Regions from separate parts of the Rhizobium sp. 57MFTsu3.2 genome, predicted to be linked through region 1. Evidence: riboswitches for the same ligand, from Rfam matches in the RefSeq annotation. Region 1 holds a riboswitch; each other region holds the start of a gene.

The links. Region 1 has a riboswitch for cobalamin ahead of AF71_RS19210 (CbtB domain-containing protein). Riboswitches for the same ligand answer to the same signal wherever they lie in the genome.
Region 2: linked by a shared signal. The riboswitch ahead of nrdH (glutaredoxin-like protein NrdH) and the one ahead of AF71_RS19210 (CbtB domain-containing protein) in region 1 are both predicted to bind cobalamin.
Region 3: linked by a shared signal. The riboswitch ahead of cobU (bifunctional adenosylcobinamide kinase/adenosylcobinamide-phosphate guanylyltransferase) and the one ahead of AF71_RS19210 (CbtB domain-containing protein) in region 1 are both predicted to bind cobalamin.

What each region holds. Positions count from the first base shown of each region.
Region 1 is NZ_JDWI01000018.1:104,868-112,406, forward strand. Features, by position in the region: gene mnmA (tRNA 2-thiouridine(34) synthase MnmA) at 1-206, shown strand, start outside; tRNA gene AF71_RS19180 (tRNA-Met) at 317-393, shown strand; gene AF71_RS19185 (hypothetical protein) at 543-803, shown strand; partial or broken gene AF71_RS19190 (transglutaminase-like cysteine peptidase) at 864-1,449, opposite strand; gene AF71_RS19195 (hypothetical protein) at 1,462-1,617, shown strand; partial or broken gene AF71_RS31800 (porin family protein) at 1,706-1,870, opposite strand; gene AF71_RS19200 (EAL domain-containing protein) at 2,172-3,737, opposite strand; gene AF71_RS19205 (histidine phosphatase family protein) at 4,121-4,684, opposite strand; cobalamin riboswitch at 4,742-4,879, shown strand; gene AF71_RS19210 (CbtB domain-containing protein) at 4,908-5,117, shown strand; gene AF71_RS19215 (CbtA family protein) at 5,131-5,874, shown strand; gene AF71_RS19220 (hypothetical protein) at 5,916-6,527, shown strand; gene AF71_RS19225 (helix-turn-helix transcriptional regulator) at 6,574-7,263, opposite strand; gene AF71_RS19230 (sulfite oxidase-like oxidoreductase) at 7,466-7,539, opposite strand, start outside.
Region 2 is NZ_JDWI01000013.1:25,281-32,819, reverse strand. Features, by position in the region: gene AF71_RS15445 (NUDIX hydrolase) at 1-106, shown strand, start outside; gene nrdF (class 1b ribonucleoside-diphosphate reductase subunit beta) at 188-1,177, opposite strand; gene nrdE (class 1b ribonucleoside-diphosphate reductase subunit alpha) at 1,193-3,361, opposite strand; gene nrdI (class Ib ribonucleoside-diphosphate reductase assembly flavoprotein NrdI) at 3,331-3,744, opposite strand; gene nrdH (glutaredoxin-like protein NrdH) at 3,755-3,976, opposite strand; cobalamin riboswitch at 4,225-4,448, opposite strand; partial or broken gene AF71_RS15420 (5-methyltetrahydropteroyltriglutamate--homocysteine S-methyltransferase) at 4,570-5,205, opposite strand; gene AF71_RS15410 (DUF1214 domain-containing protein) at 5,519-6,838, shown strand; gene AF71_RS15405 (DUF1254 domain-containing protein) at 6,937-7,539, shown strand, end outside.
Region 3 is NZ_JDWI01000003.1:47,275-54,813, forward strand. Features, by position in the region: gene AF71_RS04345 (chloride channel protein) at 1-655, opposite strand, end outside; cobalamin riboswitch at 903-1,300, shown strand; gene cobU (bifunctional adenosylcobinamide kinase/adenosylcobinamide-phosphate guanylyltransferase) at 1,429-1,953, shown strand; gene cobW (cobalamin biosynthesis protein CobW) at 1,959-3,008, shown strand; gene cobN (cobaltochelatase subunit CobN) at 3,019-6,786, shown strand; gene cobO (cob(I)yrinic acid a,c-diamide adenosyltransferase) at 6,788-7,420, shown strand; gene AF71_RS04370 (EamA family transporter) at 7,420-7,539, shown strand, end outside.

The DNA of each region.
Region 1 (7,539 bases):
CCGTCTTGCATGCCGATGCGACCGGCATCTATGTCGACCTCGCGGTTGGCGAGGCTGGCGTTGCGCCGGGCCAGGCCTGTGCGCTCTATTCGGCACCCGGCGACGACGCCCGCGTGTATGGCGGTGGTTTCATCGAACGCTCCGAGCGCGAACCGGCGGCGGAAGCTTCGCTGAAGGCGCTGTTGGCCAGCCCGGTCGCGGCCTGAAAAAGCCTGTGGTATTTTCTCGATCATGCGCTTGACACAAAGCCGAAGCGCACCTTATAAGCCGCTCATCCCACGGGCCGAGCGCATCGCGAACGGCACCGTTGACCAGTGGCGGAGTAGCTCAGTAGGTCAGAGCAGAGGAATCATAATCCTTGTGTCGGGGGTTCAAATCCCTCCTCCGCTACCAGTCAAATGACGCATTTTCTTCTGTGGACTTTCCCATAAACCTTGGCTGCGGGCCTTTCTCCGTTGCTTACCCCTGTGCACCATGGGTCTGCGCTGTTGTCATCATTGTCGCTTAGACTGCTCGGCGAAAATCACGGATCGGATTTGAGAATGGCGAAGAAGCCGAAACTGGAACATTCCGAGCTTGCCGGTGAGTTTACCGATGATGGCGTGACCGTGCTCGTCGACATCTTCCGTCCGGCGGGTACGAATGGCGACTGGAAAATGGAAGTGGTGACCCAGCACGAGGATCTCATCGAATGGGAAGAGCCCTTCGCGACCGATCGCGAGGCCTTTGACGAGTTCCTGGCGACGATCGCACGCGAGGGGATCCGAACATTTCTGGAGGAAGAGGACCCGACCGTCCACTAGCCCTTGCATCGTCGCGAAGGCGCGCGGCCGGCCGGCAAGCGGAGAATTGCTCGCAGCGCTCTACGTTCCGGAATATTGGTCCGCTCTCGGGCCGGCCAGCGTTACTTGCCAGGCGCTTCTGTCGTTGAAGTTCTGGCTTGCCAGAAAAGTATATCCCGTGCTTGCCTAGGGTTTTACTTTGCCTGCAAGATTGTCGAGAACATAATCGCCGGATCTCAGTCGGGCCAGCAGGACGACATGGTTGTTGCCGCGGCGATCGATGACAACCGAAAGCGCCAGTTTGTTCGACGCAAAGCCGGCGCCCAGCAAGGTTTTCAGCTTCAGTAGGGCATAGTCTTCGCAGTCGCCTTTGTTGTTGATGGGAAGCGACCAGTATTCGGATTTCCCCGATGTCTGTGCGTCCGTCGCCAGCGTTGACCTGCCGGTTCACCTTTTGAAGCAAAGGCATAGCCTTCTCGTCGGTCATCTCGTGGCCGCCGTTGCCATGGCAAAGCCAAGTATAGCGCGTGCAAGCCGAGGGGAAGCCTATCGGCGCTCCAATGGCGCCTGATGCGCGCAGGGTGGATCCTGCATAGCTCTCACCAGAAAACGCTGTGAAAACAAGCGTGAACGCTGCGAAAGCTGCCAAGGTCCGCGTCGAAAACATCCTATCGGCTGAGTGCTGCGCAACCAAGGTGGCGGTAACGAAGGCGGCGGTAACCAGGGTGGCGGTAACGAAGGTGGTGGCAACCAAGGCGGTGGCAACCAGGGTGGTGGCCACCAGGGTGGCGGCAATCAGGGTGGTGGAAACCAGGGTGGTGGAAACCACCACTAAGGCTTATCTTACACGGCGACCAGCCTCAGTTCAGAGAAGCAAAGCCCGGGCGTATGTCCGGGCTTGGTCATTTCATCGTTGAGCAGTCTCAAAATCTGAAGCCAGCGCTGACGGTAACAACCTTCTGATTGAAAACGGTGTCTATGCCCAAAAGGACTTTGCTGCCGTAGTCGTTGTAACGACATTCCACGCGCCCGAAGATGTTGTACGTGAAGGCGTAGTCGAGACCGGCTCCGGCGGTCCACCCTGAGAACTGGCATCGAAGCCGTTCCAGGTGAAAACTGGGGCTGCTGGTACAACCGCGGCCGCCCCGTCATAAAATCGGGGGGCGACGCCGCCCCTGCAAGACCAATGAAGGCCGCCGAGGCGGCAGCGATACGAAAATGCGCGATAAATCCCTCTCCTATGACAAGGGTCCACTCACTTTGCGCACCGATCGGGCTAGGTCCGATCGGTGATCGCGGTCCATGCTGCGTGAGCGAACGTGGCCCTGTCTGAACGGGTCCATTACGAAGTTCTGATGTAGAGGACTACTGGAGAGGAGTGCGGAGCGCTTATCCGTTGGCCAATGTCTCGTGACGGTCAAGGGCGAACGAGCGCGTTTCTTCGGCGGGCATCGCCTTGCCGAAGAGATAGCCCTGTCCGACATCGCAGCCGAGTTGAAGCAGGTGGCCGAGTTGGCGATGCTCTTCGATGCCCTCGGCGGTGGTCTGTATGTTGAGGCTGCGCCCGAGCCCAAGCATGGCGCGGATGATTTTTTCCTGACGCTCATCATCGCGGTACGTTGCGATGAAGCTCTTGTCGATCTTGATCTTGTCGAAGCGATAGCGGGCGAGCTGGGCGAGGCTGGAGTAGCCGGTGCCGAAATCGTCAAGCGCGATCTGAACGCCTGCATCGTGGAGTTCATCCAGGATGATTGCGGCAACCGCCGGATCCTGGATCAGGGCATTTTCGGTGATCTCGATCTCCAGACGACTTGGCGGAAGACCATTTGCCGACAACACCTTGAAGATGCGCGAGGCCAGCAGCTTGTCCTCCATCTGCACCGGAGAGACATTGAAGGAGAGGGTAACGTGGTCGTCCCAGGCCAGGGCGTCTCCGCAGGCCTGCGCCAGAAGGTCTTCGAAAAGCTCGGTGATCAGTCCGGTCTCTTCGGCAATGCCGATGAACTCCGGCGGCGGAATGGCGACGCCTTCTTCGTCCGTCCAGCGAGCGAGCGCTTCGAAGCCGCAGACCGTGCCTCTCTTGAGATCGATCAACGGTTGATAGAAGGGGCGGATGGCCTTTTGCTGAATTGCGACGCGCAGCTTTGATTCCAGCGTCGCGCGCTTTGCCACCTTGTCCTGCATCGAGGCTTCGAACACCATGTGGTGGTTGGGGCCGCGTGACTTCGCCTCGTACATGGCGAGGTCGGCTCGGTGGGCCGCGTCCTCGAGCGGCTCTTGACCCTGCTCCCAGCGATCGTGGCCGACGCTGGCGCCGACTTCGACCGCGAACCCGTTGATGTGAATGGGCCGTGTTACGGCTTGAATGAGCAAACGCGCGAAGCGTTCTTCATGGCGGGAGGAGAGGCCAAGCGCAACGACGACGAACTCGTCGCCGCCGAAGCGATAGACGCAGTCCGCGTTTCCGATTGCGCAGATCCGTTTTGCCACCTCGATCAGAAGGGCGTCGCCGCCATTGTGGCCGACAAGGTCATTGACCTTCTTGAAGCCATCGAGGTCTACCGAGAAGATTGTCACGTTCTGCTCCCACTCGTCACCTTCGACGTCGGTCTTCGTCCTTCGCAGCAGGACTTTCCGTTCGAACGCATAGCGGTTGGGAAGTTTGGTGAGGTGGTCGTGGGTTGCTGTCCAGTCGGCCTTGGCCTGAGCGGTGGCCCGCAGCTCCATCTCCTTGCGCAAATCGACAATGCGCAGGATCGAATAGACGAAGCTCATCGCCCCGCCGATGCCAAGGGCGAGGACGAGCTTGTCTGCACCATAGCTTTCGTAGGCGCCGACGAAGGCGACCACACAGTTATCCAGTTCCAGGATTGCACCGACGAGCCATAGCGTTACCCCCAACGCCATGACCAACAAGCATTGCCTCCCGGCCCTGCTCTGGAAGAATACCGGCATGCTTTACTCCATCTCCACCCGGGCGCTGATGTATCATGGAAGTCTGAAGCGTTTGTTGAAATCAAAGGGCGATTTCTTGTTATCAAATCGCTATCACGGCGTGTGAACTGGCTCGAAAGCCGCGGTGAAAAACGAGGCGAGCGCTTGTCGCTCGCCTGTTGTTCTCAAAGTCTGGTTAGAAGGGTGACGCTGACGACGAGCAGGAGAAGCATCCCGGCGCCAGTCATACGTAGCAGACGCGAGCGTCGCATCCGCGCGCCGCTCCAATCATAGGGCATGCAAAGTCCTCCTTGGGGCAAGGATTGACAGCCCGACGGTGTCGGGTCGAAAAACTATCGCATCGATTGCTTGCGTAAGGCTGGACTAAATTATCGCCCTGAAAATTAGGTGGTTTGTCCTTCGAAGCGCAGGGACCAGCGGCTTCCGTTGCTGGTCATGTGAGCGACGGCGAGCGGTTCGATATCGGTAATCCAGAATGATGACAGGGGGGCATTCAGCGTGCCGATGATGGCTGCTCGGATGACCGCCGCATGGGTAATGGCGATGATGTTACCGCCGGACTGCAAGTGCTCGCGCATCCAGCCGTTTACACGCATGCACACGGCAGCGATCGCCTCGCCACCATGCGGTGCTTCCTCCGGTTGCGCCATCCAGGCGGCAAGGTTCTCGGGTTCCGCTTGCTGGATCTCGGCGATCGAACGGCCCGCCCAGCGGCCAAAATCGCAATCGGCGAGCGCCTCGGAAACTTCCGGCTGCAAGCCAAGCGCGCCGGCCGTCTGCCGCGCGCGCAGCGTCGGGCTGGCGAAGACGCTGTCGGCGTGCCGCAGGCGTGGGGTGATTGCCCGTGTGGCAATGATTGCCTTTTCATTCAGCGGTTCGTCCTGCGGGAAGCGCGCCTCGCGGTTGGCGGCCGTCGGGCCGTGGCAGATCCAGGTAAGGCGCGTCATCACGTTCGTTGTCTCCGGATATCGGGGAGCGTGGTCCGCCGCTGCATGAAGTTTCGTTGACAGGTTCGAAGCGGCAGATATAACGGTGATGTTGTGGGTTTGGAAACCGGTGAAATTCCGGTGCGGTCGCGCCACTGTGATCAGGATGAGGATACCTCGGACTGGAAGTCAGACCCTGCCACGCAACGATTCTCGACTGAACGCGTCATTCCAGGAGGAATACATGTCTGACACTACTTTTGCGCCCGTCGCCGCACCGGCTCCGATTCCGGTTGGCGAGCTTTTGCCTTGGGCCATCTTCGGCGGTCTACTGATGCTCATCGCCATCTATTTCGTCGGTACCGAAGAGGGCGCGATGGCGCTTTTCAACGGTATGTACGTGCACGAGTTCGTGCATGACGGCCGGCATCTCCTCGGCTTTCCCTGCCACTAAGGGAGTTCCGGACATGGTTGGAAATCTTTTGCTTCGCGGCATGCTCGCGGGGGTGATCGCTGGCGTCCTCGTTTTCGCCTTTGCGCATACTTTCGGCGAGCCGCTTGTCGACCAGGCGATCGCGTTCGAGGAGGCGGCCGCCCAGGCGGCGGGTGAAACTGCTGAGCCTGAAATCGTCAGCCGCGCCACGCAGGCGGGCCTTGGCCTCTTGACCGGTGTAATGGCCTACAGCATTGCTGTCGGCGGCCTGTTTGCCCTCGTATTCGCCTTTATCCAGGGGCGGTTCAGCAATCTGAGCGCCCGCGGGACCTGTGCCGTCATCGCCGTTGCGGCGTTTGTCGCTATCGTGATCGTACCCAACATAAAATATCCGGCCAATCCGCCAGCAGTCGGCAATCCCGACACCATTGGCGTCAGGACCGAGCTGTTTTTCCTGATGATCGTCGTTTCGATCGCTGCGCTTGTAGCGGCAATTGCGCTTGCACGCCGCCTCACGCCGCGGTTCGGTATGTGGAATGCGGCAATCGCGGCAGGTCTGGCCTATGTCGGTTTCATCGGCCTCGTGCAGTATCTGCTGCCGCCGATCAACGAGGTTGCGGAGAACTATTCGGCTATGGTTCTCTGGCGTTTCCGTACGACCACGATCGGGATGCACGCCATCCTATGGGGCGTTCTTGGCCTGGCCTTTGGTGCTCTGGCCGAGCGCAAGCTCGGTGCCGCACCCAGGCTCAGCGCTCGCGCGTCGGTCTTCCATTGATCGGAGAAGGCCCCGGAGCAATCCGGAGCCTGTCCTCAGAGATGACCAGTCGGCGTCCCATTTTTCTTGTAGCCATGATTGCTGTCCTGCAGCTTTGGTCCGTCGCGGCCGACGCGCACCAGCGGAGCAGCAGCGGTTCCCAAAGCGGCATCGCGATCGCCGAGATCTCACATGGCGAAATGGTCATGATGGCGGAGTATCGCGATCGGATCATTGATCTCGCGGCGCGTGCCACGGACACGAACGAGCCGTTCCGACGCGTGCTGAACTATGCGCAGATCCAGCATGCCTATTGTCTCTGGGGCAAGATGCCGGGCGGGGTGACCGACGAGGCCAGTCCATTCAATGAATGCTCGCACGCCTACCTCGCGGCAACGAAGGCCGTACTCCTGTCGATGCGCAACATGGGCGCGGAGGCGGACGAGGCGGAGGCCATCGTCTCTGCGATCGACGCCGGCATGGTGTTGCGCGGTCTGGCGCTGATCACCTGCGAGTTCAGCGGTGAGGCGTTCAACACTGCGGATGTCGTTCGCCCGGTGTGGAGGAATGTTCCCTTGCATCCCGGCAGCATGGTGACGGTTACCGGCTTCGCGGCGGTGTTGCTGGCTGCGGCATATTGTGGACGGCGGCTGCTTCGGTGGATCGCGCCCTGACGAAACCTGCTCCGGCAGACCGTCCTTAATTTAACCCTGAATGGCTCTAGCTCTTCTCGATATCGCGGTCGAGGTGCGTCGCAATCAGCATGGCCGCGAGATGGACAGTGTTCTTCGCTCCGTAGCGCTCCTTCATGCGCTCTAGGCGGTGCTCGACCGTGCGGGGTGAAATGCCGAGGTCAGCGGCGATCTCCTTGGCCGTCGCGCCTTCCGTCAGGAGCTGCATCACGGCTTCATCGGTCGCATCCATGCGTGCTCGCTGCTGCGGCGGGTTGAACATGAAGCGACCGTTCGAGACCGCCAGAAGCCAGGCTGGATGTTGCGCCGTTGTCTTTTGCGGAAGGATCAGCCGTTCGTATCCGATGTTGACGCCAAGCACCCGTGTCTTGACCAGTTCCATCGACGGCTTCTGCGTGGCAATCACCTCGCGATAACGCGGGATGACGGCCGTCTCCATGTAGCCCCGATCCTTGAATTCGCCGATGCGCTGATCGGCAAAGAGCTTGTTGATGTTCAGGATACGCGAACTGACGGTAGAAGAGCGCACGACCTTCAGATGCCATTGCAACGGATCGTCGCCGTTGAGAACGACGAGCGTCATCCTCATCCGGATCGTCAGGAGCTCGAGGACGTCGCGATAGATGTCCTCTGGAGCGGCCGGCAGTTGCGGCGTGGTATGCAACCATGCGTCCAGCAGTTTCTGCGTGACAGTATGAAATGAAGTGTCCTTGTTCATCAATCCATGCGCGATATCTGGAATCGTTGCACTACGACAACCCAAAATGGGTACAGCTTTCAACAGCCGACCACGGCTGAATCGTCGTAAGGCATTAATATGAAAAATATATCGCTCGCTGCATCTATTTTGAAGCGAATTTCTCGGTGTGCGTTCTGCACGTTAAGCGGGTTCAGGCTGGAGGCGCCCGCGGCGTCCGGTTTCAATCATCCGAGTAGCGTTGTTCGCGCCAGGGGTCGCCGTACATGTGATAGCCGTTTTTTTCCCAGAAGCCTG
Region 2 (7,539 bases), on a different contig from region 1:
ACTCAAATCACTGCTGGTGGACTTTACGCCGAGAGGCAAGCGCAGGAAGCAAGAACCCCCATTGGTGCCTGACGAAAAGCCATCGCGACAATGTGGAAACGAATGAGGGTCTTGAGCGGAGTCGAACGCACGACGCCGCAAGGACTGGCTGCTCCTGCAGGAAAGCTTCTATGCGCAACGACCTAATTTAGAAATCCCAATCTTCGTCCTCGGTCGCAACCGTCTTGCCGATAACATACGACGAACCGGATCCTGAGAAAAAGTCGTGGTTCTCGTCGGCGTTCGGCGATAGCGCCGACAGGATGGCCGGATTGACCTTGCACGCCTCTGCTGGAAACAAGGCCTCGTAGCCGAGGTTCATCAGCGCCTTGTTGGCATTGTAGTGCAGGAACTTCTTTACGTCTTCTGTGAGGCCCACGCCGTCATAGAGCGCCTCGGTATATTTCGCCTCGTTGTCATAGAGTTCCAGCAACAGGTCGAAGGAGAAGTCCTTGATTTCCTGGCGCCGCGCCTCCGGCAATCGCTCGATAGCTCGCTGGAACTTGTAGCCGATATAATAGCCATGCACCGCTTCATCCCGGATGATCAGCCGGATCATGTCGGCGGTGTTGGTGAGCTTGGCACGGCTCGACCAGTACATCGGCAGATAGAAGCCGGAATAGAAGAGGAAGCCTTCGAGGAAAACCGACGCGATCTTCTTTTTCAAGGGATCGGCGGATCCGTACTGCTCCATGATCAGCGCCGACTTCCGCTGAAGGAACTCGTTTTCTTCCGACCAACGATACGCGTCATCGACATCAGGCGTCGAGCAGAGCGTCGAGAAGATCGACGAATAGGAGCGCGCGTGGACCGCCTCCATGAAGGAGATGTTGGAAACCACGGCCTCCTCATGGGGCGTTGTTGCATCCGCCATCAGTTCGACCGAGCCGACGCCGTTCTGGATCGTGTCGAGCAGCGTCAGTCCGGTGAAGACGCGGATCGCGAGCTGCTGTTCTTCCGGTTTCAGCGTCGCCCAGGAGGGGATGTCGTTCGACAGCGGCACTTTTTCCGGCAGCCAGAAATTGCCGGTGAGCCGGTTCCAGACCTCGAGGTCCTTATCGTCCTCGATGCGGTTCCAGTTGATGGCACGCACGGCGGCGGCAGTCTTCGGGGCTTTGGTCCTTACTTGGATGTTCATCTCGTTCACCTGATATCAAAGGGCACAGGAGACGCAGCCCTGCACTTCCGTGCCGGTCAGCGCCATCTGGCGAAGGCGGATGTAGTAGATGGTCTTGATGCCCTTCTTCCAGGCGCGGATCTGCGCCCGGTTGATATCACGGGTCGTCGCAGTATCACGGAAGAACAGCGTCAACGACAGGCCCTGGTCGACGTGCTGGGTGGCCGCGGCGTAGGTGTCGATGATCTTTTCCGGCCCGATCTCGTAAGCATCCTGGTAGTAGTCGAGATTGTCGTTGGTCAAGAAGGCGGCTGGATAATAGACGCGGCCGATTTTGCCTTCCTTGCGGATTTCGATCTTCGAAACGATCGGGTGGATCGAGGAGGTCGAGTGGTTTATGTAGGAAATCGAGCCCGTTGGCGGCACTGCCTGCAGGTTCTGGTTATAGAGACCGCCTTCCACGACGGCCTGCTTCAGTTCCAACCAGTCGTCTTGCGTCGGAACGTGGACCCCTGCCGTCTCGAAAAGCTCTGCTACACGCGCTGTCGCGGGCTTCCACTCAGCTTCGGTGTACTTGTTGAAATATTCGCCCGAAGCGTACTTCGAATTCTCGAAACCCTTAAAGCTCTGACCCCGCTCGACGGCCAGCCGGTTCGAGGCACGGATGGCATGATAGGTGACTGTGTAAAAGTACATGTTGGTGAAGTCGACGCCCTCTTCGGAGCCATAGTAGATACGTTCGCGGGCGAGATAGCCGTGAAGGTTCATCTGCCCGAGACCAATCGCGTGACTGTCGGCGTTACCCTTAGCCACGGCTGGAACGGACGTGATGTTGCTCATGTCGGAAACGGCAGTCAGCGCCCGGATCGAGGTTTCGATCGTCTTGCCGAAATCGGATGAATCCATCGCTGCAGCGATATTCAGCGAGCCGAGATTGCAGGAGATGTCCTTGCCCATGTGCTTGTAGGATAGATCGTCATTGTAGTCGCTCGCCTCGCTCACCTGCAGGATTTCCGAGCAGAGGTTGCTCATGGTGATGCGTCCGGCAATTGGGTTCGTCTTGTTCACCGTGTCTTCAAACACGATGTAGGGATAGCCGCTTTCGAACTGGATCTCGGCAATAACCTGAAAGAAGTCACGCGCTTTGATCTTCTTTTTCTTGATGCGGCTGTCGGCCACCATCTCCCGGTACTTTTCCGTCACCGAGATCTCGCTGAAGGCGACGCCGTAGACACGCTCCAAATCGTAGGGCGAGAACAGGTACATATCCTCGTTGTTCTTTGCCAGTTCGAATGTGATGTCGGGGACAACAACACCGAGGGACAGCGTCTTGATGCGGATCTTCTCGTCGGCATTCTCGCGCTTGGTGTCGAGGAAGCGCATGATGTCGGGGTGGTGGGCGTTGAGGTAGACGGCGCCTGCCCCCTGTCGCGCGCCGAGCTGGTTGGCGTAGGAGAAGCTGTCCTCAAGGAGCTTCATGACCGGGATTACGCCTGACGACTGGTTCTCGATCTGCTTGATCGGCGCTCCCGCCTCGCGCAGGTTCGTCAACGACAGAGCGACACCGCCGCCGCGCTTGGAGAGCTGCAAAGCGGAATTGATGCCGCGTGCGATGCTCTCCATATTGTCCTCGATGCGTAGCAGGAAGCAGGAGACAAGCTCACCGCGCTGCTTCTTTCCGGCATTGAGGAAGGTCGGGGTCGCCGGCTGGAAGCGGCCCGAGATGATCTCATCAACCATGTCGCGGGCCAGCGCTTCGCTGCCCTGCGCCAGCGTCAGTGCCACCATGCAGATACGGTCTTCGTAGCGCTCGAGATAACGCTTCCCGTCGAAGGTCTTCAGCGTGTAACTGGTGTAGTACTTGAACGCGCCGAGGAAGGTCGGGAAGCGGAACTTCTTATCGTAGGCGTGATCGAACAGGTCGCGGACGAAATTGAACGAATACTGGTCCAGAACCTCCTGCTCATAATAGCCTTCGGTGACGAGGTAATCGAGCTTCTCCCTGAGATTATGGAAGAACACTGTATTCTGGTTTACGTGCTGCAGGAAATACTGCTTGGCCGCTTGCCGATCCTTGTCGAGCTGAATCCTTCCGTCCTCGTCATAGAGGTTCAGCATCGCGTTGAGCGCGTGGTAGTCGAGCGTTGCGTCCGCCACCTTCGTATCCGCCACCTTCACAGGGCGTTCGAGAACTGCCGTGTCCAAAATCGTTCCAATCCATGTTTGACATTGGCGACATCCTCCACGGTGCCCAGAAGCTCGAACCTGTAGAGGTAGGGCACCTGACATTTCCTTGCGATGATGTCGCCGGCAAGCCCGTAGGTCTCGCCGAAGTTGCTGTTGCCCGCGGCAATCACGCCACGGAGGTTCGAGCGGTTCGCCGCATCGTTGAGGAAACGGATCACCTGCTTGGGGACGGCGCCCTTGCCGCCGTCGCCGCAATAGGTCGGGACGATCAGGACGAAGGGACGTTCCGCCGTAAGCGTGAGCTCGGCGCCGATCGGAATCCGCGATGCGGGCAGCCTGAGTTTTTCGACAAAGCGGCGGGTGTTCTCGGATCTGCTGGAGAAATAGACGAGCTCACCCATCGGCCGATCCTCAGGCCAGAGCGTTGATCATATCAGGTCGGAAGCCAGCCCAGTGCAGGTCACCGGCAACGACGACGGGAACCTGACGGTAGCCGAGACCCTGCACGAGCTCGTAGGCCGCGGTGTCGGTCGAGACGTCGATCACGTCATAGTTGATCCCTTGCCGATCGAGCGCGCGTGTGGTCGCCGTGCACTGAACGCAGGCGGGCTTGCTGTAGACGGTGATGGTCATGGTAATCCTCATGTCAGATAGGCGGGCGATAGCGATCGGACATCCTCCGACGTCCGGCCAAAAGTGAGCGATGATGAAGGCAGCCGCTTGCGGTCGCCGGACGCTCAGGCGCCCGTCATTCGCGCGGACGGATTTCGAAACTCAAGATCATAAGACTTCACCCCGAAGTGGCTCATGCGGCGGTCAGGGGAAGCGGCACGCACGGCAACATCCCGCACGCAATCGCGACCTTCCGGACACCCCGCCCGTGGACGTTTGCGTTGCAAGGCAGGTCTCCTGGCTTGCGGATCATCACATTCGATCTGCCTTCCCAATGCCCTCAAGGCGTTCAGTGGACCTATCGATCGAATGCTCGCCGCTCACAGTTGCGGGGGCAGCTCCGGCATTGCTCGACCCATCATGGGCCTCACGCACCGTATTCCCGTCTTAGCTTCCGACGCGAATCGGAAGAACCTCGAACACAAGATATAGTATACGAGGCGAAAATCGCGTCAACGGATACCATCAGACAGACGCAGAAACGCTGGGGACAAATAATGAAGGCAACGAAGCCGGACCTTCGCCCGGCTTCGGGGTTCGGTGGCACGGTAGGGCTAGCCCTCTACCGCGGCTACTTCGCGCAGGCTGCGCGCGGCTTTCACCATATTGACGAGTGCGGGTTTGACCTCTTCCCATTGCGGGTTTTCAAGCCGCAGTCCGGGTTGACCCAAAGTTGGCGGTCGCTCAAATGTGTGCGCGCCAGACTGATCAACGCTCGCATCTCCTCGGCATGAGGAACCCGCGGCTTGTCATAGACACCTGGTCCGATTTCGTTCGGATAACCTTCTCCGACGAATGCATCGAGCAGTTCCATTTTCGACCTTGACGTCTCGATCGAGATCCCATCCGCGTCCATCGCGGCGATCGAATCCATGATGTCGTTGAACTCGGAATAGCACATGTGCGTATGGATCTGCATGTCGTCCGCCACGTCGCTGGAGCAAATTCGGAAGCACTCGACAGCCCAATCGAGATAATGCTGCCAGGCACCCTTCCTGAGGGGAAGGCCTTCGCGTAACGCCGCTTGGTCGATCTGGACCATCGCCGGCGCCCGCTTGTTCGAGATCCTTCACCTCATCATGGATGGCGAGCGCGATCTGTCGGCAGACGGTCTCGCGAGGCAGGTCGTCGCGAACGAGGACCAGTTGAAGAATGGTAACCGGTCCCGTCAGCATCCCCTTCATGGGCTGCGTTCAAGCCAGGCAAGCAGGCTTCCCCTCACTTCGGTCGTGATCTCGAATTGTACGGGACGTCCGGTCTTTCGCTGGACGACCATGGCGCGGGTTCGAATTTCTTGAACGAGAGCCCCGATTTTGATCTTAGCGCGACGCCCGCCTCGTGCCCTCTACCTCAACCCACGCGCCCTCCCGTGCAGCGGTTCGTTCATCGATCCAAATCGGCCGTCGGCATTGCAGAACACTTCAATATTTACCGTAACGTACTTCCTCTCGTGCCTCGAAAAGCGAGGATGTTGTCAGCGCCGCTAACAAGGTCAAGGTCATCATGTCGCTACGCTCTGTTACTTTCCTCCTCCTCGCTTTTTTGATGGTGGCAGGTGGGACCTCGGCGCAGACCGCTCAGGTCAGCGATGAAGAGATCAGCCAGGCCTATATCTACCTGCTTGGCCGGCTGCTGATCACACGCCAACAACAGCTCGACTTCCAGGAAGGTTTTAAGTGGAACGAGTTGGTTCACAGGAAGCCCGGCGCGGTGGACTGGCCCAATCCGAACCTGGACGTCGCCTATTCCGAGGCCTGGGTTGCAGTCGACGAGACCAGTTGCACAATCGTCTCGGTCCCTGAAATCAAAGACCGGTACTTTACCGTCCAATTCCTGAACGGGTGGGGCGAGACGCTTGCCAATATCAACGAACGCGTCTTCCCCAACAAGGCGTCGGGCGATTTCGCCGTTTGTCTGCGAGGCGCAAAAGTGGAGCTGCCTCAGGAGGCCATCCGCATCGATCTTCCTGTTCCGCATGCTCGGATCCTTGCCCGCGTGGCCCTCGGCAACGACCCCGATCGCGCTGTCGTCCTGCAGCATGAGTTCAAGTTGCGGGCGACCGGCGCGCCGAAGCTGCCGGATATCCCGAAGACCCCGATCTTCGAGCTGGAAAAGCTTCCAGGCGTGGAGGCGTTCGATGCGGCGATCCCGGCCCTCGACAGCGAGCCGGACCTTAGTCCGGGGCTGGAGAGACTTCAGACGGACGCGAGACAGATCGCAGCCGCCGTGAAGGACAATGCTGAGGAGCGCAAACGCGTGGACGCCGTCATCAAACAGCACGCCTTTTCGGAACTCGCCAAGGCTGGTGCCACGATCGGCCATGGCGTCGTTCACAACGGATGGGCGCGTCCGGGCGTCGTCGGCGAATACGGCCTGGATTATGTGGCACGGACGCTGGTGAACAACGGCGGCATCTGGGCGAACGTGAAACCCGAGGTTCTCTACTATCGCGGCGGGAAGGACGAGAGTGGTGACGACCTTTCCGGGGACCACGTCTACAAGGTGACATTCCCCAAGGACGCGCTGCCCTCGCGCTTCGCCAAGTACTTCTGGTCTGTCATCGCTGTCGACAATGTCCACTTCCGCGTCCTGCCAAATCCATCGAACCGTTACCTGCTGAACGAGCAGACGCATCCCCAGTTCGGCACTGACGGCTCGCTCACGCTCTATTTCGCAACGAGCAAGCCCGCTGACGCTCCTGACGGAAACTGGCTACCGATCCCAAAGGGGCAGAAGTTCCGACTGACGTTCCGCTTCTACGGTCCGCTCGATGGTGTCTCAAACGGCACGTACTGGCCACCAGCCCTGGTCAAGCTGAATTGAACCGAGCGACGCCCTTCCATGACGGTATGGCGTTCGCCGCGATGTCCACTGCCGCGAACCGCTTCTTGGGTTCTGGCAGATATCTAAGGAGAAGTACTATGCGGCTTTTTCACCTTGCCTCTGTGGCAACTCTTTGCTTCGGCGCAGGAATGCAGGCAGCGCGCGCTGCAGACATGCCCGTTACCGTCGACAATTTTACGCGCGCCGAAACCGATCTCTATTTCAACAACGCACTCAAGGATGCGGGTGGCACGACTGGCAAGTTCGGTCATCATCGCGAACCGATGTCGATCGACCATCAGACCGTTGTCCGCCCCAACCGTGATACACTTTATTCGGTCGCCCTTATCGACCTTGAGGCAGGCCCGGTCACCGTCACTCTCCCTGACGCTGGCACACGCTTCCGGTCGCTGCAGATCATCAACGAAGACCACTATCTGGTAGGCGACGAAGAGTACGACGCTGGCAGCTACACCTATACCCGCGATCAAGCTGGAACACGTTACATTCTTGTCGGATTGCGCACCTTGGTCGACCCCAACAGCCCGGATGATATCCAGCAGGTGCACAGCCTGCAGGATGCTACGAAGGTTAGCCAGACCACGGCCGGGAAGTTCGAGGCCCCTCAATGGGACACGGCGAGTCAAAAGAAGGTGCGAGACGCCCTACTGGTGCTTGGCTCAACCATACCGGACTTCAAA
Region 3 (7,539 bases), on a different contig from region 1:
GCGCAGAAACCACAACCGGCGTTAGCGAGACGATGGTGTACGAGCCGATGATGAGCTCGAAGGCGTAGAATGCGCCGGTCAGCGGGGCATTGAAGGCAGCGGCAATCGCACCCGCTGCGCCGCACCCAACGAGAACGCGCAGGTCCGAGCGGCGAAGCTGCAGCTTCAGCCCGAGCTTCGAGGCCAGTCCGGCCGCCAGCTGCGTGTAGCCGGCTTCCAGGCCGACGGAGGCCCCGAAACCATTAGAAATAAGATTTTGGACTGCGACCAGAATGCTATCGGTGAGAGATAGCCGACCGCCATGCAGTGCGTTCGCCTCGATCGGATCCACCATCGGCTTCTTGCGGGTCTTGGCAAGCACGAACAGCAACAGACCCAGGAGAATGCCGCCGCAGACCGGCGCCGTCAGCAACAGCAGCTTGTTGTCGATCTGCGACGAACTCAGTCTCTCGACGTCGCTGATTCCGAAGATCAGGCTGTGCATTTCGCGGGAAATGAGACCCATACCGGTCACCGCCAAACCCGATATGACACCGACGATCGCGCCGGCGATGACCATCCCCATCTCGCTGCGGCGCAGCAGGGCGCGCATCCGCCCGATATCGAGAAGGGTATGAAACGGACCGAAGCGGCGAATATCGATTTTGAGGAGCATGGCAGGAAAACTAGGCGGGCGCAGGCGCGTTCAAGTGCGAGGAAGGGAGGGGCAAATCAGTGGCGCGACCCGCTTGCGATGCAATTGCGGCAAAAGACCGGCGCGGACAATAATTATTTATGACGTAAGCCACTGATAAAAGACGATAAATCTTGTAGAGTAGGTCGACTTGACAGCGTTTCGCGGCGATGACGGCAATCTTAGGAGCGACGGCTTTTGATTGACTTCAGGAGTGGCCTTGCCTAACGATGACGCCATAACGGATGGTTCCGGACCGGTTGAATCGGTGCGGATGAAAAGGGAATGTGAAGCGGTGGACCCAATTCGGGCACCGTCATCAGAGCCGACCCCGCGACTGTAGAGCGGTCAGGGTTTTCCGTCCGGCGTTGGTTTCGCGTGGCTGACAGCCTGCAAGGGTGCAGGCGGGCTGTGCGAAAGTGGCGACGGAAAAGTCACTGGCAGTGCATCATGATCAACCGGGGCAGGACGCCTCTTACGTCTACGAATCGTCCGCCTTTTCATGAAATGCAGCCGGGAAGGCGAGGAAGATCCGCTGGCACGATCTGGGGCGACCGGTTTCCGGTTTGCCCCGATCGCGGCCAAGACCCGCGAGCCAGGAGACCTGCCAACTGTGCCGGGCGAAAAGCCCATTCCTGGGTGATGCCCGCTGCCAGCACGGAGGTTGTCATGGCTGAAAGACAGATTTGCCGGCTGCGCTCCGCAGTCGTTCCGGTCTCTCGCGGAAGGCTTCCGAAGATCGGTCAGCGTTTTCCATGAGCCCGATATCATCAGGCGCGACTTTCATCCTGGGCGGCGCGCGCTCGGGCAAATCGCGTTTTGCCGAGCAACTGGTCGTCTCGAGCGGCCTGGAGCACCATTACGTGGCGACCGGTCGGGCTTGGGACGACGAGATGCGCGCCCGGATCGACAAGCACAAAGCCGATCGCGGCGATCTCTGGCATACCCATGAAGAGCCGCTGGATCTTGTCGGCTGCCTGCGGGCGATCGATGGCGAGAAGCGGGCAGTTTTGGTGGATTGCCTGACGCTTTGGATCACCAATCTGATGATGGAAGACCGCGACATAGGGGCGGAATTTGCCTCGCTTGTGGCGTATCTGCCGACGGCACGAGCCCGTCTCGTCATCGTTTCCAATGAGGTCGGTCTCGGTATCGTGCCGGAAAACCGCATGGCGCGGGAGTTTCGGGACCATGCCGGCCGTCTGCATCAAATGATCGCGGCCGAGGCCGTGGATGTGTATTTTATCGCGGCTGGACTGCCGTTGAAGATGAAGGGTTGAATTTCATGAACCAGCAGAAAATTCCGGCGACCGTGATCACGGGTTTCCTCGGCGCCGGCAAGACGACGATGATCCGCAATCTGCTCTCCAATGCCAACGGTAAGAAGATCGCGCTTATCATCAACGAATTCGGCGATCTCGGCGTCGACGGCGACGTGCTCAAGGGCTGCGGCGCGGAGAACTGCACCGAGGATGACATCATCGAGCTCACCAATGGCTGCATCTGCTGCACGGTTGCCGACGACTTCATTCCGACGATGACCAAGCTTCTGGAGCGCGAACAGCGCCCCGACCATATCGTTATTGAAACATCCGGTCTCGCGCTGCCGCAGCCGCTCGTTGCGGCGTTCAACTGGCCTGATATCCGCACGCAGGTCACCGTCGATGGCGTCGTTACCGTTGTCGACAGCGCCGCCGTTGCCGCGGGCCGCTTCGCGGACGATCACGATGCCGTCGAGGCTCGTCGGGTCGAAGACGAGTCGCTCGACCATGAGAGCCCGATCGAGGAGCTTTTCGAGGACCAGCTGACCTGCGCCGATCTGATCGTACTCAACAAGACCGACCTTCTCGACACCGCCGGCCTTGGTCGCGTGCGCGATGAGGTTGCTTCCCGTATCGCTCGCAAGCCTGTCATGATCGAGGCGCGCAATGGCGAGGTTCCGGCAAGCGTGCTGCTCGGGCTCGGCGTCGGTACGGAAGACGATGTGGTCAATCGCAAGTCCCACCATGAACTCGAACACGAGGACGGCGTGCCGCACGATCATGACGAGTTCGACAGCTTCGTGGTCGAGCTTGGTCCTGTTGCCGATCCGGCAGCCTTCGTGGGTGCGCTGAGGGGCATCATCGGCGAACATGACGTGCTGCGGCTCAAGGGCTTCATCGATGTTCCCGGCAAGCCGATGCGCCTGCAGTTGCAGGCGGTCGGCAGCCGGATCGACCACTATTTCGATCGCGCCTGGGCGCCGGGCGAAGCACGCGGCACCCGTCTTGTCGTCATCGGCTTGCACGAGATGGACGAAGCGGCGGTGCGCAAGGCGATCGAAGCGCTGGCATAAGGCAAGACCGATGCATCTGCTTCTGGCACAGCAGGGAACAATCAGTGACGCCGAGGAGGCGATCGATCTCGGTCAATCGCCCGGCGATGTCCTGTTCCTGTCGGCTGCCGATACCGAGCTTGCCGCGATAGCCGCCGCTTATGACGAACCGTCGACCGGCTTCTCGCTGCGGCTGGCAAGCCTGATGAGCCTGAAGCATCCAATGTCGGTCGATGCCTATATCGAGCGGACGGCCCGCCACTCCAAGCTAATCGTCGTGAGGGCGCTGGGTGGCGCCAGCTACTTCCACTATGCGCTGGAGGCGCTCCATACGGCGGCAGCTCGATCTGGCGCGTTCATCGCCGTGCTGCCCGGAGATTCGAAGTCCGATGCGGGGTTGACACCATTTTCGAATGTACCGCTTGAAGACCTGAACGCCCTTTGGGCCTATCTCATCGAAGGCGGCGATGCCAATTCGCGGGCGTTTCTGGACTATGCCGGTGCGATGCTCTCGGGAACTGAAAAGCCGGAAGCGGCATCGCCGCTGATGAAGGCTGGGATCTGGTGGCCGGGCAAGGGCGTCGTCGGCGTCGAAGAGTGGAGGTCGGCGTGCGACGAACGGGTGCGCTTCGTACAGGGAGTGTCACAAACGCCTGTGGTCGCGGTCAGCTTCTATCGCGCGCTCGTGCAAAGCGGAGAGACCAAGCCTGTCGAAGCCTTGATCGATACGCTGCTGGCTGAAGGCATCCGGCCGCTGCCGGTGTTTGCTTACAGCCTCAAGGATCCTGTCTCGAAGGGCATTCTCGAAAGTGTTTTTAACGCCATCAAGCCCGAGGTGGTGATCAATACGACAGGCTTTGCCGTGTCTGCGCCTGGTGCGGATCGCGAGCAGACCGTGCTCGAGGCGAACGACGCGGTGGTGCTTCAGGCGATCTTTTCGGCGTCGTCGCGCCAAGCGTGGGCCGCTTCCTCGCAGGGGCTCTCCGCACGCGACCTTGGAATGAATGTTGCGCTGCCGGAGGTTGACGGACGGGTGCTTGCCCGAGCGGTTTCATTCAAGTCGGCATCGCGCTACGACGCGCGCGTCGAGGCCAATATTGTCGGCAGCGAGCCGGATATCGAGCGGATGCGCTATACAGCGCGGCTTGCAGCCAACTGGGCCAATCTGCGGACGACACCCGTCGGCAAGAGACACATCGCTCTTGTCATGGCGAACTATCCGAACCGCGATGGCAGACTCGGTAACGGCGTCGGGTTGGACACGCCCGCCGGCACGGTCGAGGTGCTGAAGGCAATGGGTGGCGCCGGCTATCCAGTCGCGGATATTCCCGATGATGGCGATGCGCTGATACGACGCCTGATGGAAGGGCCGACAAGTTCAGGACTGGATGGGAAGCTTGTTCGCGAATCGCTTTCAGTGAGTCGATACAAGGCTTTGTTCGGAAGTCTTCCCAAAAAGATTCAGGATGAAATCTGTGAGCGTTGGGGCGCGCCCGAGGCCGATCCCTATGTCGTGGAGGGCGCTTTTGCGCTGCCGTTCATGCGTCTTGGTGAGCTGCTGGTCGGCATCCAGCCGGCGCGCGGCTACAACGTCGATCCAAAGGAAAGCTACCATTCCCCGGATCTCGTGCCACCGCATGGCTATCTTGCCTTTTACGCTTTCCTTCGCCACGAATTCGGTGCCCACGCCGTTATTCACATGGGCAAGCACGGCAATCTGGAATGGCTGCCGGGCAAGGCGCTGGCTTTGTCAGTGGAATGCTACCCCGAAGCTGTCCTCGGCCCCATGCCGCATCTTTATCCCTTCATCGTCAACGATCCCGGCGAGGGGACGCAAGCCAAGCGTCGCGCCGGCGCCGTGATCATCGATCATCTGACGCCGCCGCTGACGCGTGCCGAGAGCTACGGGCCGCTCAAGGATCTGGAAGCGCTGGTCGACGAATACTACGAGGCGTCGGGCGGTGATCCGCGCCGCATCCGGCTTCTCAGCAAGCAGATCCTCGATCTCGTGGCCGACATCGGCCTCGATCGCGATGCCGGCATTGACAAGGGTGAGAGCGAGACGGAGGCTTTGAAGAAGCTCGACGCCTATCTCTGCGATCTCAAGGAGATGCAGATCCGCGACGGCCTGCATGTTTTCGGCGTCTCGCCGCAGGGACGGTTGCTGACGGATCTGACGGTCGCGCTGGCCCGGGTTCCGCGCGGGCTCGGACAGGGAGGTGACCGCAGCCTTCAGCGTGCGATTGCCGCGGATCTCGACTTGGCGTTCGACCCGCTCGATTGCGATATGGCCGAGGCCTGGGCTGGACCGCATCCGGATTTTCTCGTGGGCATCACGGACGCTGTCTGGCGAACGAACGGCGATACAGTCGAGCGGATCGAACTTCTTGCCGCAAAGCTGGTGGCAGCTGAGTTCACCTGCCCGGAGAACTGGGCAGCGACGCGCGCCGTTCTTGCGGAGATCGAGATGCGGCTCAGGCCAGCCATTCTCGCCTGTGGGACGGCGGAGATCGAAGGTCTGCTCCGCGGGCTCGATGGGCGTTTCGTGCCGCCCGGTCCGTCAGGTGCGCCCACGCGAGGACGTCCCGATGTGCTGCCGACAGGGCGGAATTTCTACTCCGTCGACAGCCGTGCCGTGCCGACGCCGGCGGCCTACGAGCTCGGGAAGAAGTCCGCTGAACTCGTGATCCGCCGTTACGTGCAGGATCACGGCGAATGGCCGGTCTCCTTCGGCCTGACCGCCTGGGGCACCTCGAACATGCGCACGGGCGGCGATGACATCGCCCAGGCTCTGGCCTTAATCGGCGTGAAGCCGGTGTGGGACATGACCTCGCGGCGCGTCACCGGCTATGAAATCATCCCGCCCGCATTGCTACGGCATCCGCGTGTCGATGTGACGCTGCGTATCTCAGGCTTCTTCCGGGATGCCTTTCCGGAACAGATTGCACTGTTCGACAAGGCAATCCGTGCCGTCGGGGCGCTGGAAGAAGATGCTACCGACAACCCGATTGCGCAGCGCATGCGCGGCGAGGCTGCACGGCTTGAAGCGGCCGGACTGGACCCGGCCCAAGCAAGCCGTCGGGCCGGCTATCGCGTTTTCGGCTCGAAGCCAGGCGCCTACGGTGCCGGCTTGCAGGCATTGATCGACGAGAAGGGATGGGAACGCCGGGCCGATCTCGCTGAAGCCTATCTCGTGTGGGGAAGCTACGCTTATGGCGCCGGCGAAGAGGGCCGGGCAGAGCGTGGTGTCTTCGAAGAGCGCCTGCGCTCGATCCAGGCGGTCGTGCAGAACCAGGACAATCGCGAGCACGACCTTCTTGATAGCGACGATTATTACCAGTTCGAGGGCGGTATGGCGGCTGCGGCCGAAATGCTCGCGGGTGATCGGCCAGCGATCTACCATAACGATCACTCCAGGCCCGAGAAGCCGGTGATCCGGTCTTTGGAAGAGGAGATCGGGCGTGTCGTGCGCGGCCGTGTAGTCAATCCGAAGTGGATCGACGGCGTCATGCGCCATGGCTACAAGGGCGCTTTCGAGATCGCTGCGACCGTCGACTACCTCTTTGCCTTTGCGGCAACGACGGGCGCTGTGGGCAATCATCATTTCGAAGCCGTCTACCAGGCCTTCGTGGTTGATCCGAAGGTGCGCGATTTCATGATCGAGAAGAACCCAGCCGCCTTCGAGGATATCAAGGAGCGGCTGCTCGAGGCCATCGATCGCCATCTCTGGACGCCGCGCAGCAATTCCGCGCGCTTCGACCTTTCAGACACATTCAAGCTTGCATCCGGGGAGAATTGAGATGACCGCCGAAAATACCGAAACCGCTGGCCACGACGACGCGCGCCACGCCGAGAAGATGGCGAAGAAGAAGGCCGCCCGCGACAAGATCATGGCGACGAAGACGGACGAAAAGGGCCTCATCATCGTCCATACCGGCAAGGGCAAGGGCAAGTCGTCCTCCGCGTTCGGGATGATTTTCCGGCATATCGCGCACAGAAAGCCGTCTGCCGTCGTTCAGTTCATCAAGGGCGCGATGTGGACCGGCGAGCGCGACCTGATCGAAAAGCACTTCTCCGATATCTGCCAGTTCCACACCATGGGCGAGGGCTTCACCTGGGAGACGCAGGATCGCGCTCGCGATGTGGCTGCGGCTGGTACAGCCTGGGAGAAGGCGAAAGAACTGATCCGCGACGAACGGAATTCGATGGTGCTCCTCGACGAGATCAATATAGCGTTGCGCTACGACTACCTCGATATCAACGAAGTGGTCGAGTTCCTGAAGAACGAGAAGCCGTATATGACCCACGTCGTCCTGACCGGGCGCAACGCCAAGGATGAGCTGATCGAGATCGCCGATCTCGTCACCGAGATGGAGCTGATCAAGCATCCGTTCCGTTCCGGCATCAAGGGACAGCCCGGCGTGGAGTTCTGATGACACAGAGTTGGATTTTCTGGGCGGTGCTTTCGGCGGCGTTTGCTGCGTTGACGGCGATCTTTGCAAAGATCGGCGTCGTCGGCATCAATTCCGATCTCGCCACGCTGATCCGCACT